DNA from 3 places in the Mesorhizobium sp. CNPSo 4661 genome. Region 2 is predicted to be linked to each of the others. Evidence: riboswitches for the same ligand, from Rfam matches in the RefSeq annotation. Region 2 holds a riboswitch; each other region holds the start of a gene.

Region 1 (4,534 bases), on a different contig from region 2:
ATCAAGGGGCAGGTGATGCTCCCGTCGTTGCCCATCGTGATGGCACCATGCCAGTATGCAGGTGAGGCCGGGCAGATAACATTTAGGCAGCTTATCTAAGGCGGCTTATAGCGTTCTGCTAACCGAGGCGGTTCGCGGAATTTGCGTCACTAAGTGGCCGGTGACGCACCATATAATGACAATCTGGCAAAGCCTCAGGCCTGCACTCTCTCCCGGAGCGCGCGTGCTGCAGCGACCATGTTCACGAGGGCAGGGCGGACCTCCTCCCATTTGCGTGTTTTGAGGCCGCAGTCCGGGTTTACCCAAAGTTGCCGGTCGGAGAGCCGCTCGCGTGCAAGCATGAGGAGGGCCGAAATCTCGGCGACTTCCGGAACGCGCGGTGAGTGGATGTCATAGACTCCAGGACCGATTTCGTTCGGATATTTGGTGCTCGTAAAGGCGTCCAGCAGTTCCATTGCCGAGCGCGATGTCTCAATCGAAATTACATCCGCGTCCAGTTCAGCGATCGCGTCGATGATCGCGTTGAACTCCGAATAGCACATGTGAGTGTGGATCTGGGTCGCGTCCTCTACACCCGTCGAGGCCAGCCAGAAGCATTCGACCGCCCAGTCGAGATAGACTTTGCAGTCGCGCTTGCGCAGCGGCAAGCCTTCGCGAAACGCCGCCTCGTCAATCTGGATTATCTTTGCGCCAGATCTTTCCAGGTCCGTCACTTCATCGCGAATGGCGAGCGCGATCTGGCGGCAGACCTCCGAGCGGGGAATGTCGTCGCGGACAAAAGACCAGGCAAGAATGGTCACAGGGCCTGTGAGCATTCCCTTGACTGGCTTTTGCGTAAGCGACTGGGCGAATTCCCACCAGCGCACCGTCATAGGATTGGGGCGCGATACGTCGCCGAAGATGATCGGGGGACGCACGTAGCGGGAGCCATAACTTTGCACCCAGCCATGCTGGGTGAAGGCGAAGCCGGACAGCTGCTCGCCGAAATGCTGTACCATGTCGTTTCGTTCGAACTCGCCGTGCACCAGCACGTCCAGCCCGATCTCCTCCTGCCAGCGAATGGCAGTCTTGGTCTCGTTCTGCAGGAAGCTGTCGTAGTCGAGATAGCTAAGCTCGCCCTTCCTGTGGGCGGAGCGGGCCTTGCGCACCCGAGGCGTCTGCGGGAATGATCCTATGGTCGTCGTTGGAAACGGAGGCAAGCCTAGCCTGCGGGCCTGGACCCTGGAACGCACGGCGAAAGCGTTCTTTCGTTGCTTCATGCTGTCGTCAATGCCGGCAATCCGACCCTCAACAAGCGGATCATGGACCTTTTCGGACGCTGCGCGAGCAGCAGCAGCCTCGGCAGAAGCCATCAACTCGTCTGCCACTGCATCCCTGCCTTCGGACAGCGCCCTCGCCAGCAGCACCAGTTCGTCGGTCTTCTGCGCCGCGAAGGCGAGCCACGACCTGATGGTGGCATCGAGTGCCGTCTCCATGCGAAGGTCCATGGGCACATGCAGCATCGAGCACGAAGGCGCAATTTCGACGCGGTCCAAAGGCCAGCCGGCGACGATCGGCTTGATACGGTCGAGAATGGCAGGCAGGTTCGCACGCCAGACGTTGCGGCCGTCGATCAAGCCAAGCGACAGCACCAGGTCCTTAGGCGCGAGCCGACCAACCGTCTCCAACTGCTCGGGAGCGCGCGAAAGATCGAGATGCAGGCCGGCCGCGGGCAGCGAAATCGCCGTCTCGAGATTGTCCCCTAGCGCCCCGAAATAGGTAGCTAGCATGATCTTCAGCTCGGGCGCGGCCTTCGATAGCTGCCCATAGGCAAATTCAAACGCAGCTCGCTCGTTCGAGTTTAGATCCAGGACAAGCGTCGGCTCGTCGATCTGCACCCAATCGGCTCCCGACAATTTCAACCTCCGCAGGAGCTGCTCGTAGACGGGCAGAAGCCGTGGCAGCAGCGCGATGGGATTGAACCCTTCGGCAGGTGACTTCGCCAGTTTGAGGAATGTGACAGGTCCAAGGATGACTGGGCGTGTGTGAATGCCGAGGGCTTTGGCCTCGAGGAAGTGATCAACTGGTTTTGTCGACGAGAGGGCGAACGTCTGATCATCGTCGAGTTCCGGCACGATATAGTGATAGTTGGTGTCGAACCATTTGGTCATTTCCATCGCGGTCAGGGCAGGGCCAGCCCCACGCTCGTGACCAGAGTGCCCGCAGCTCCCCGTCTGACCTTGGTCGCCGCGGGCCATGGCGAAGTAGATGTCGAGCGGGAGCTCGCCGCCACGCCAGGCGTATCGGGACGGCACTGCGCCGACCATAGTTGCAGTGTCGAGAACATGGTCGTAGAGCGAGAAGTCGTTCGACGGAATTTTCAACACGCCGCGATCGCGCTGCTCTTCCCAGTTGGCGGCACGCAGCGCTTTCGCAGTCGTGAGAAGGTCGGCAGCGGAAGATTTTCCGGACCAGTAGCTTTCAAGCGCGAATTTCAGTTCCCGCCGGCGACCGAACCGCGGAACACCGAGCGTCGCGACAGGAATTTGCTGAGAGACAGTCATGCCATACCCCGATGGTTGGGGCGTGGGGGACGGGAGGCGCTTCGTAGACCGGCACGAAGCGCCGGGCTGCTGCGGCCACCGGACACCCCGCCCGTGGACATAGTTCGTCGTGGCAGGTCTCCTGGCTCGCGGGGTCATAGCTTCTCCCCGTCTTCCCGAGGCTGTTCGCCTCAGTGACATGAGTGGGGTTGGCTCACTCGCTAACAGTTGCGGGGGCAGCGCCGGCCTCGCACCGGCTTCCCTCTTAGCTCCATGCGGCAGTGCCGTACGAAGAACCACGGCACCCAGACAATCACAGCAGGGAACCGTGTGTCAATGCCGCATAAAGAAATGTTTATGTCATTATGTGAAAAGTTGATGTTTTCGCAGAAGGCCGCAACGAGCGAGTAACTGCGAACGCGCTGATCGACTGGCAAGGCAGACCATACATTGACCCACCCCATGCCCAGTAGACATAGCAGCCTCCGGCCAGCTGCTGTTCGAGCCTACCACGGCCTGCCAAATTGGCGGCGTCGTCCGATCGCCTACATGCGGGCGATCATCAATGGCTATCATTAGCGGCGAATCGAAGGGCCCGCGTCCCTGGCTTGCTGAAATCCAAAGGCCAAGACACATGACGCCTCAGCAAGGTGCCAATGTCTCTTCTCAGGTCAGACCTTTCTGCCCGCATTTGGCGGATCCGGCTCTGCACACGTTGCACTCATACACAAGGGACCGGCCGCGGGTATTCTGCCCGCTCGAAGCGTAAAAGCGCCAAAAGGCAAAGCTTGCTCGACGCCAAAACCAACAAGATTTCGCTCTCGGGGCTTGCCTAGAAATCTTTGACACAGACCCCACCATTTCTGGTGCGCCTGTCGTATTTCCCTTGAGTGTTGCACGGTAGAGTGACTGCGTTTCGTCGCGTGCGCGGCAGAACCGCAGACGGTGCGCGATAGGGCCGGAGGAAATAAGGCGGCGTAGACCGTCACGCTTTTCAAACGAGACATTCTCCAGGAGGGGATCGTCATCATCTATCCGGCTGTCGGGAGGCTCAGCCGGCTGAGAGGACGAGGCAATATGCGGTCAAGAGATGAAGGGCAAGGTCGACGCCAGGCAGCAGCACTGGACGTCGCCCCAAAATGGCGGGCCGGTCGCGCAATTGAGCCGCCATCACGAGATTTTCGCGGCCGTGGAGGCTTCGCTGTCTGCTGTCCGCCGGATGAAGCGCCCAGTAGATGAGGCCGAACGGGGCAGCCCGTGGTCGAAGCGGGTGCGACGAGGGATAGGAAGTTCGATGCCTCTGCAGGACAAAATATCAGGCAGTCGAGGAGCGCTTTCGAGGCGCTATGCCTCCTGCCGGCGCTCCCTCCGACAGCTGGCTGGGCCAGTCCGAGTTGCTGCATTTCACCCATCATGCAGACCCGGAGTGTGTAGAAAGCAAAGATGTCGAAGCGGCAATGAAGGCACCGCGTTGATCCCCTCCGGCGCGGCGCGGGGATGCGCCCCGGATGAATGCACTTCGTCGGGACGAGACTGAACAGCAGCAACCCAGGAGCCGCTAACAGGAGACTGTTCACAAAATCCCCCTCTACACGAGCGGCATCAACCTTGGCGTTCAGTCAGGCGGTCCACTACGACCGTCATCTCGTCAGCGGCGCCGCCATTTTCCTGTCTCGAAAGGTGCAGACATAGCTTTGATCCTACTGCCTCGGACCTTGAGATCTCTATTTGCCCGCGCGGGTCATTGGGACAGCTTGCACCGGGTGGGATCTGATCTTGCGCGCCACCTAAACCAGCCCGGCTTGCTCGGCCTCTCGGCGCAGGTTCTGGCGCGGGCGCGGGCCGATCTGCTGGATCACCAGCCCGGCGGCCAGCGAGCCGAGGTCGCCGCAATCCTTGAGGCTCAGTCCGGCGGTGTAGCCGTAAAGGAAGCCGGCTGCATAGAGATCGCCGGCGCCGGTCGTGTCGACCAGTTCCTTGATCTCCGTCGCCTGGATGGTGACGGTCTCCTC
Region 2 (4,534 bases):
CTGTTGCAAACCCCTGATCCCCGTTTGGCGGCCAGCCATTTCTTTGGGATGCTGCTTTGGATCCCGATGAACGAAGCCATGTTCACCGGAAGCAACCCGCGCTCGAAAGCCGACCTCGAGCGCCATGCCGATGCCTCGGTCGAAGCGTTCCTTGCCGCCTATGGGGTGCGCTCGAAGTAGTCGCGCTGCCCGGCGCGATCTGCGCAGCACAACGAGCCGCGTTACTTCGCTTGGTATCTCGACGCGGTCAGCCGGCCTGAGTCGGTTAAACAGCGCGTACCCGTCTCGCGCCGAAGATCGACCACGCAGCCGTCATCAGCGCCGCGGTCGTGGCCAGGACGACGGCCAGGCTCGGCAGATGGAAGAACATGTCCCGCCATCTGGGCTCGACGACCGCGCCGGTGCTGAAGGCCTCGCCGCTATACTGGCACAGGATCCAGGACGCGCCGCCGCGCACCATGTCGGCATCGATGTCTGAGATCAGCGCCTTGGCCTGACGCGTGGCCGCCGGCATCGTCGCCATATAGGTCAGCAGCGCCTTGGCAGTGGCGAGATAGGCATGGCTGCATTCGTTGAAGGGGCTTTCCTCGTCGCCGAGGCTTCCCGGCATCAGGCCCCAGAGGCAGTAGGTGTATTGCAAATTGCCGTGATTGTAGAGCCGCCGGAAGGTCGGGTCGGTCACGGTCTGGCGCTGGGCAAGATCGATGATTTCACCACGGTAGCGCGCGATCACCGCCATCTGGCCATGCGTGAGGCTGGGGATCTGGATGCCCGGGGGAGGCGGGGCCGAGGATCCGCTATGCGCCTCGGCCGGAATGGCGATCAGAAGCGACCGCCAGATCGTCAAAAGGAAAATGGCCGCCAGGGCAAACAACCGTGGCGGCCGATGCATCGGAATTCAGGCGTAGCGGCGGGCAGGGCCGCGCTGGTCGCGCACCGCGACCACGCGCTCGGCAACCGCGCCGAAGCCGAGCCCGACGACGGTCCAGAGCACGAGCTGGATGCCGAGCGAGGCGACGCGGAACTGCCACAGCACCGTCGCCGAGAAGCTCTCCGGCACCTCATTGATGTCGGGAAGTGCTGCCTTCACCAGAGCGAAGACCACCAGGAAGGCGAGCCCTGCCACGATCGAAGCGTTCCAGGCGCCGAGCCGGTTCCACAGCCGCTGCGCCAGCCCGGCCGCCGCCACCATCGCCGCGATCGAGATCACGATCATGATGAAGAACAGTTCCGTGCGGTAGGCGATGGTCTCGGGGTTGCCGACGGCCGGCGGGTTCGCCGGATATTTGAGGCTGGGCACCACGATCACGGCCAGGAAGCCGAGCAGCGCCAGTAGCGCCGAGGTCCCGCGCGGCCCAAGCGAGCCCAGGCGGCCATAGGCATAGGCAAAGACCAGCGAGAACAGCCCGCCGAGCGCCGCGCCATAGACCAGCACGCCGGTAGCAAGGCCGATGCCGGCCTGCGTGGCGCGGCTGACCATCTCAGGCTCCGGCGCTTCGCCGGCGGCCTGGGCCTGCTGTTCCTCGAAGGCGATCGCCTTGTCGACCTGCGGCTCGCCATAGACGCGCGCGAAGGCAAACGCCAGAATCCCAGCGACCAACCCGACAAGCATGCCGCGCAGCAAAAGTTTTCCGACCATGTCAGCAGCCTTTCAAACAATCCGACGGAAAAACGCATAGCGATTTTCCGTCGGAATTGCGTTAGACCAAACCTTAGGACGGTTCAGCGATGCCGAACCGCTTTAGTGGCAGGGGAAGCCGAGCAGGTGGCGGCCGTCATGCACGAATTCGTGCACCGCCGTGCCGCGGATAAGCGACGTCGCGCCTTCTTCCGCGCCGACGAAATAGATCATCAGCATCAGCATCAGGCCGGCGAAGATTGCCCAGGGCAGAAGCTCGCGGACCGGAATAGCAACCGGACCGTAGCTGGGGGCGAAGGTGGTGTCGGACATATTGACCTCCCGTGGGATACTGCGTCCCGTTGATCGAACAAATGCTGCGGAATAAGGCCTGACTTTCGGCTGGTGCCGATCACAGTGGCGCGACCGTGCCGGACTCGCACCGGCTTCCAATCCCGTATAGCGCTAAAACACTTGTCAGCACTTCGTTCGCCTGTCAACGACATGTAATGGCCAACAGGCTTCGCGCGGCCGAAATTTCACTGGACCACGGAGTTTTGGGATGCTCGCCCGCCTGACGATGATTGCAAGCGGTGCGACGCAGGCCACGCGCAAGGGTCGCTTTCCGAACGACGAGGCGCCGGAGCCGCGGGCTCTCGATCGCGCCGGCGCACTGGCCGCTTCGCTGCGCCGCGCCGACCGCGTCTGGACGAGCCCGGCGCTTGCCGCGCGGCAGACCGCTGAGGCACTCGGCCTTGACGCGACGGTCGAGCCGCTGCTTGGCGAGCAGGATTTCGGACGCTGGGCCGGCAAGGGCTTCGAGGAGGTGCAGGTCGAGGACCCGGAAGGCATGGCGGCCTGGTTCGCGGATATGGACGCAGCACCCCATGGCGGTGAGTCGCTTGCCGCCGTCGCCCGGCGGGGTGCCGCGCTGATGGAGCGCCTGGCCTCCGAGAGCGGCCACACCATCGCGCTCACCCATCCCGTGCCGATCCGCGCCGCCATGGTGCATGTGTTGGGCGCGCCGCTTTCCTCGGTCTGGAAGATCGACATCGAGCCGCTGTCGCTCACCGAGTTCCGCGGCGACGGACGCCGCTGGGTGCTGCACGCCAGCGGGGTCGTTGTCGGCACGAAATAGCGCTGGGATCCTCCACCTGCCGACCAGCGGCAGCAGGCCAGGCCGAGCTTCGCCGTTTCAGTGATCGCTAACGGAACGGAAACGCCTCGCGGTTATTATACTGGTTCGTGGCGAGGAGAACTTTTGCCTGAGGAGCCCGCCGGATATGGCCGACTATCCCGAGACCGAGCGTCGTCTTCATGCGCGCGAATTCGTGCTCAAGGAAGCCACGATCATTGCCGCCGGCGTCAGGATCGGCTGCTCGGTCAGAAACCAGCACGAGCAGGGCGCTGAATTGCGCGTCGCCCCCGATGCGAAAATCCCGGACCGCTTCCTGCTCGAGGTTCCGGCCGACGATATGGTCTATCGCGCTTTGGTGCGGTGGCGGCGCAACGACCGCGTCGGCGTGGCGCTCTACAGCAACGCGCCGAAGGACTGACGCGCGGCCGTCCCCAATTCACCACTTGATCCTGCCCCAGGCGGCGTGCAACCCGGTACACATGGAACGCAACCGGCGCGCGCGCGTTCATTGCCGGATCAACAGGGATTTGCGAATGAGCAGGACAGCCGTTTGGGTGGCGCTGATCGCCATCGTTCTCGTGGGCCTTTACCTGTTGCAGGCCAACGGCATGATCAGATTCTAGCAGCGTCGCGCGACCGTCGCAGGATCAACAGCAGCGGCTCGCGCCGCAGCAAGGCTGGCTTGCTGCCGCCGCCTGTTGCTTGAGCCAGCGGTCACGCGGCTTGCAGCTTGACGGTCGTGGCGACAGCTCCACCTCGACGGCCCCGCCGACGAGGCTCGGCTGGGCCGCCCGGTGCAGTTCCATCGGGCGCACGCCGTCGCTGACCTCGAAGGTCAGCTTCGCAGCCTGATCGAGCGCGACATGGTCCGCCACCTTGCGGATGATCGCTGCGAACTTGCCGGCCGGCATGTGGACCGGCCCGCCTTCGTCCACGTCCCATAGCTGGACGAAGATTTCCGACCATGATTCCGGATTCGCCTCGCAATCCAGCGCCGAGAACTGTCCCGCTTTCACCTCGGTGACATGGTAGCCCGGCTTTACCGGCCGCCCGTCATAGCGGAACACCAACGGCCTGTCCTTGTGATCGGCCAGTGCCATCAGCAGGTCGCCGATGGTCAGGTCGGATGGATCCGTCGGAGCGACGTTTTTCCGATTGTCAGAAGAGAGCATGTCGGCTATTCCTCATTTCAATATTTCAAGGATTATTGAAACGTGGATGAACGTCAAGCCCTGATCGCCTTTGGCGCGCTGTCGCAGGAAACGCGCCTGCGCCTGCTGCGCCTGCTGGTCGTTGCCGGACCGGAAGGTATTGCCGCCGGTTCGCTCGCCGAAAAAGTCGAGGTCTCGCCTTCCAATGTCAGCTTCCACCTCAAGGAACTGGAGCGTGCCGGCCTCGTGACCGCGCGACGTGATGCCCGCTCGATCGTCTACAGCGCCGAATACGACGCGCTGTCCGGGCTGATCCGTTTCCTCATGGAGGATTGCTGCTCGGGTCGCCCGGAAATCTGCGCACCGGCGCTTGCCGCCCCTTGCTGCCGGCCGGGCGAGAGGAGCCGGCAATGACCGCCGCACCCGTTGCCCGGCCGAAGGCCAGCCGATGAATGCCTTCGATCTCTCGCGCCGGTTCGTGGCTGAAGCGCTGGGCACCGGCTTGCTGGTGGCGACAGTCGTCGGCTCCGGTATCATGGCCGAGACCCTGACGCATGACACGGCGCTGGCGCTGCTTGGCAACACGTTGGCAACCGGCGCTATGCTGGTGGTGTTGATCACCATCCT
Region 3 (4,534 bases), on a different contig from region 2:
TTGCGCAGAAAAACTTGACGGCACGTTTGGCTGACCAAGCCGTCGGGTTGTGCACTGGTTTCAGGCCCTCGCAACCCTGCCGTGATTGACAATCGATCGGGTGAGCGCATCCTCCCCAGCCATTCTCTTACAGCGCCGCGCGTTCTTTGAACGCGCAAAGGACGCTGTAAAACTTGATTTGGCGCATGATCCTTTTCCGAAAATCGATTCCGATTTTCGGGGTCATGCGCGGGTGGGAGAGTCGGGGCATGTGGGACTTCAGCATCGCCAGGTCGGTGTCCATCATGATGCGGACATGGCCGTTCATCGTCTTTCGCATGATCGTCTATTTCGGCATCACGGTCGCCTACATCATGGCGACCGGAACCGGCGCCAGCGTCGGCTACGGCGTCGGCCACATCTCGACCGACCCGGACGGACCGACGTCTTTCGCGCTCTGGGGCGGCGTGGTCGGCTTCGGCATCGTCTCGATCGCCGTCTACTGGATCCGCGAATACATTCTCTACGTGCTCAAGGCCGGTCATATCGCCGTCATGGTGCATCTGATCGACGGTCATGACGTTCCCGACGGCCAAGGGCAGATCGCCTATGCCAAGGAAGTGGTCACCCAGCGTTTCGCCGAGGCCAACATCCTTTTCGTCGTCGACCAGCTGGTCAAGGGCGCCATCCGCGCCATCACCGGCCTGATCGGCGGCATCGCCGCCTTCCTGCCCATTCCGGGCCTGAGCGGTCTCGTCAGCTTCATCAACACGGTGATCCGCCTGTCGCTGACCTATGTCGACGAGATCATCCTCGGCTACAACATCCGCATCAATTCGAATTCGCCTTTCGAGACGGCGCGCCAAGGCGTCGTGCTTTACGCGCAGAACGGCAAGCACATGATCAAGAACGCCGTCTGGCTAGCGGTGATCATGTGGGGCGTGTCCTTCGTCATCTTCCTGTTGATGCTGGCGCCCGCGGCCGCGATCCTCTGGGTCATGCCGGGACAGCTTGCCGGCTGGGCCTTCGTGCTGGCGATCGTGTTTGCCTGGGCCTTCAAGGCGGCCTTCATCGAGCCCTTCGCCATCGCCTCGCTGATGCAGGTCTATTTCGAAGCCATCGAAGGCCAGACGCCCAATCCCGAATGGGACCGCCGGCTCGCCGAGGCCTCGTCCAAGTTCAGGGAACTGCGCGACAAGGCGTTGGGCTCCTTCGGCGGCTCGCGCTGGGATACGCCTCGGGCCGCCTGATTATGGCGTCGGCTGGTCGACGTCACGAAGCCTCGCGATTGCCGATTTGAGCGGCGCTTCGCCGGCGCCGCAGAAAGTCTCGCTCATCACCAGCTCCGGCAGCGGCAGGCGCTTGCCCCAGCCATGCGCCTCGAGGTCCGGTTTCGGCGCGAATTGCGACACGCGGCCGACGCACAGATAGGCGATCGGCGTGACATGCTCCGGGATCGACAAGAGCTGCTTCAGCGCCTCGGTCTCAATGATGCTGACCCAGCCGACGCCGACACCTTCCGCCCGCGCCGCCAGCCAGAAATTCTGCACCGCGCAGACGGTGCTGTAGAGATCCATCTCGGGGTTGTGCCAGCGCCCGAGCGGAGAGTCTTTCGAGCGCTGCCGGTCGCAGGTGATGCACAGGTTGAGCGCGCTTTCGCAGATGCCTTCGAGCTTCAGCTTGCGGTAGAGCGCCTGCCGTTCCGCCTCGATCGCCGGCAGTTCCTGTTCGCGCGCGGCGAGGAACAGATCGCGCACCTGCCGCCGCCTTGCCGCGTCGCGGATGACGATGAAGTTCCACGGCTGCATGTAGCCCACCGACGGCGCGTGATGGGCCGCGGTGATCAGCCGCGCCAGCACGCTGTCATCGAGATCGTCGGAGACAAAATGGCTGCGCACGTCACGCCTGGTGAACATCGCCCTGTAGACCGCGTCGCGCGCCAATTGGTCAAAGTCGTCGCCGCTCGTGGCGATCGCTGCTGCCGTCATCGCTTTTCCCCTTGCGATAAGCAGTCTCCCGCCTGACCAAGCGGAAAACCATGTCTGCCAGGCCGGTCTTCTGGCTCGGGATCGTCCCGCACCGGCGCCTTCCCGTCATCGACAGTGGCTCTTGCCGGCGCGGTCCCCCTCACAGCGTTGGGCACGCCACGGATTTCAACCGTGTTCCCGATTCTCCCGCGTCGCGGGCACCAGGCAGCGACGAGACCTTACCGCGAAGCTTGGGCTGCGCCAATGGTGCCAGCGACACGGGTTGGCGCAATTTTCCCCAGCCATTCGGCTTTCAAACATGGTCATCCGTGCCGCCGGTGCCTAGATTAGGCGCCATGGCCACCCGTCTCTACACGCACCCGATCTTCCTGGAACATCTTACGCCGCCCGGACATCCCGAGCGGCCCGACCGCCTGCGCGCCATCGAGCGTGTGCTCGACGACGAGGCTTTTTCGGCGCTCGACCGCGTCAAGGCGCCCGAAGGCGACGAGAAAACCATCCTCTATGCGCACCCCGAGGATTTCGTCGAGCGCGTGCGCGCGGCGATCCCTGAGAACGGCATCGTCTCGATCGACGCCGATACCAGCGCCAGCCCGAAAAGCTGGCAGGCCGCGGTGACGGCCATCGGGGGCGCCAACGCCGCGGTCGACGATGTCTTCGAAGGCCGCGCCGCCAATGTCTTCGTCGCCGCGCGTCCGCCGGGTCACCATGCTGAAAAGACCACCGCGATGGGCTTTTGCCTGTTCAACACGGCCGCGATCGCTGCCCGCTACGCGCAGAAGAAGCACCAGGCCGAGCGCGTCGCCATCGTCGACTGGGACGTCCACCACGGCAACGGCACCCAGGACATTTTTTGGGACGACCCGTCGGTGCTCTATTGCTCGACGCACCAGATGCCGCTTTATCCTGGCACCGGCGCGAAGAGCGAGACCGGCGCCGGCAACATCGTCAACGCGCCGCTCGCGCCGCAGACCGGCAGCGACCTGTTCCGCGATGCCTTCCTGTCACGCGTGCTGCCCTCCATCGATGCGTTCGCGCCGGACCTCATCATCATTTCCGCCGGCTTCGACGCGCACCACCGCGATCCGCTCGCCGAGATCAACCTGACTGAGGACGATTTCGACTGGGCGACCGGCCAGCTGATGGAGCGCGCCGGGCGCCACAGCTCCAACAGGCTCGTCAGCCTGCTGGAAGGCGGCTACGATCTGCAGGGACTGGCATTTTCAGTCGCCGCCCATGTCGGGCGGCTGATGAAGGGATAGGGTATGGCAGTGGAAGGCAATGAGGACGTCAAGGCGATGAGCTTCGAGCAGGCGCTCGACGCGCTGGAGAAGATCGTCGACGATCTGGAGCGCGGCGACGTCCTGCTCGACCAGTCGATCAGGATCTACGAGCGCGGCGAGGCGCTGAAGGCGCACTGCGACCGGCTGCTGAAGGCCGCCGAGGACAAGGTCGAGAAGATCAGGCTGTCGCGCGACGGCAAGCCGGCAGGAACGGAGCCGCTGGACGCGGACTGATTTGGAATAGGGTGGGCAGAGCAAGCAGGTAAGGAGTTCAAGCCATGTGCCGCAACATCAAGACCCTGGCCAATTTCGAACCGCCGGCGACCAATGACGAAGTGCATGATGCTGCGCTTCAGTTCGTGCGCAAGCTCAGCGGCTCGACCAAGCCGTCCAAGCGCAACGAACATGCCTTCCACCATGCGGTGGAGGCGATCGCCGCGATCGCGCGCGAATTGATCGACTCGCTCGAAACCAGCCAGGAACCGCGCAACCGCGAGGAAGAGGCCGCCAAGGCGAAAGCCAGGTCGGCGCTGCGCTTCGCCTGAGGGACGGTCATGAGCTTCTTTCCGGGAAACGATCCTGAGCCCGGCGATGCCTTCGCCTGCGACCAGATCGAGCTGATGGTCGTTCCGAACGCCAAGGATATCGGCGGTTTCGAGGTGCGACGCGCCTTGCCGACGGCAAAGCGCCGTCTGGTCGGGCCGTTCATCTTCTTCGACCGCATGGGACCGGCCATCCTGCGCGCCGGTCATGCGCTCGACGTGCGCCCGCATCCGCATATCGGGCTTTCCACCGTCACCTATCTGTTCGACGGCAAGATCAGGCACCGCGACTCGCTCGGTACCGAAATGGTGATCGCGCCCGGCGACGTGAACCTGATGACCGCCGGACGCGGCATCGTTCATTCCGAGCGCACGCCGGAGGAACTGCGCGGCGCGCCGATGTCGGTCTCCGGCCTGCAGACCTGGTTGGCGCTGCCCGACGGCAAGGAAGAAATTGCCCCGGTGTTCGCCAACACCTCGATGGCCCGCCTGCCTGAAATCGATGCTGAGGGCGTCAGCGGTCGCGTCGTCATCGGCGAATTCGAGAGCCTGCGCTCGCCCGTTGCGACCGCTTCGGATACGCTTTACGCCGATCTCAGCCTGGCGGCGGGCGCCAGCGTGAAGATTCCGGCCGATGCCGAGGAGCGCGCCATCTACACGCTGGAAGGCGACGTTTCGATCGCCGGCGATGTTTTCCCGGCCGAGCGGCTCCTGGTGTTCAAGCCGGGCGAGGAGATCGTCG

What was found. A riboswitch is a leader RNA that binds a small molecule or an ion and turns the genes downstream of it on or off. The one in region 2 is predicted to bind cobalamin.
Region 1: another riboswitch for cobalamin. It lies ahead of metE (5-methyltetrahydropteroyltriglutamate--homocysteine S-methyltransferase); the one in region 2 lies ahead of AC0YKC_RS13315 (CbtB domain-containing protein).
Region 3: another riboswitch for cobalamin. It lies ahead of bluB (5,6-dimethylbenzimidazole synthase); the one in region 2 lies ahead of AC0YKC_RS13315 (CbtB domain-containing protein).

Annotation. Positions count from the first base shown of each region.
Region 1 covers NZ_JBWGIO010000053.1:2,674-7,207, reverse strand. Annotated here, with positions in the region: gene metE (5-methyltetrahydropteroyltriglutamate--homocysteine S-methyltransferase) at 195-2,543, opposite strand; cobalamin riboswitch at 2,638-2,838, opposite strand; gene AC0YKC_RS33595 (adenosine kinase) at 4,310-4,534, opposite strand, start outside.
Region 2 covers NZ_JBWGIO010000008.1:42,249-46,782, forward strand. Annotated here, with positions in the region: gene AC0YKC_RS13300 (TetR/AcrR family transcriptional regulator) at 1-180, shown strand, start outside; gene AC0YKC_RS13305 (hypothetical protein) at 266-892, opposite strand; gene AC0YKC_RS13310 (CbtA family protein) at 899-1,639, opposite strand; gene AC0YKC_RS13315 (CbtB domain-containing protein) at 1,742-1,951, opposite strand; adenosylcobalamin (AdoCbl) riboswitch at 1,951-2,096, opposite strand; gene AC0YKC_RS13320 (histidine phosphatase family protein) at 2,181-2,756, shown strand; gene AC0YKC_RS13325 (PilZ domain-containing protein) at 2,902-3,174, shown strand; gene AC0YKC_RS13330 (DUF6428 family protein) at 3,404-3,928, opposite strand; gene AC0YKC_RS13335 (ArsR/SmtB family transcription factor) at 3,971-4,321, shown strand; gene AC0YKC_RS13340 (MIP/aquaporin family protein) at 4,356-4,534, shown strand, end outside.
Region 3 covers NZ_JBWGIO010000001.1:310,625-315,158, forward strand. Annotated here, with positions in the region: gene AC0YKC_RS01425 (TetR/AcrR family transcriptional regulator) at 1-18, shown strand, start outside; gene AC0YKC_RS01430 (hypothetical protein) at 249-1,229, shown strand; gene bluB (5,6-dimethylbenzimidazole synthase) at 1,230-1,967, opposite strand; cobalamin riboswitch at 2,011-2,187, opposite strand; gene AC0YKC_RS01440 (histone deacetylase family protein) at 2,303-3,229, shown strand; gene AC0YKC_RS01445 (exodeoxyribonuclease VII small subunit) at 3,233-3,484, shown strand; gene AC0YKC_RS01450 (DUF2277 domain-containing protein) at 3,529-3,795, shown strand; gene AC0YKC_RS01455 (pirin family protein) at 3,805-4,534, shown strand, end outside.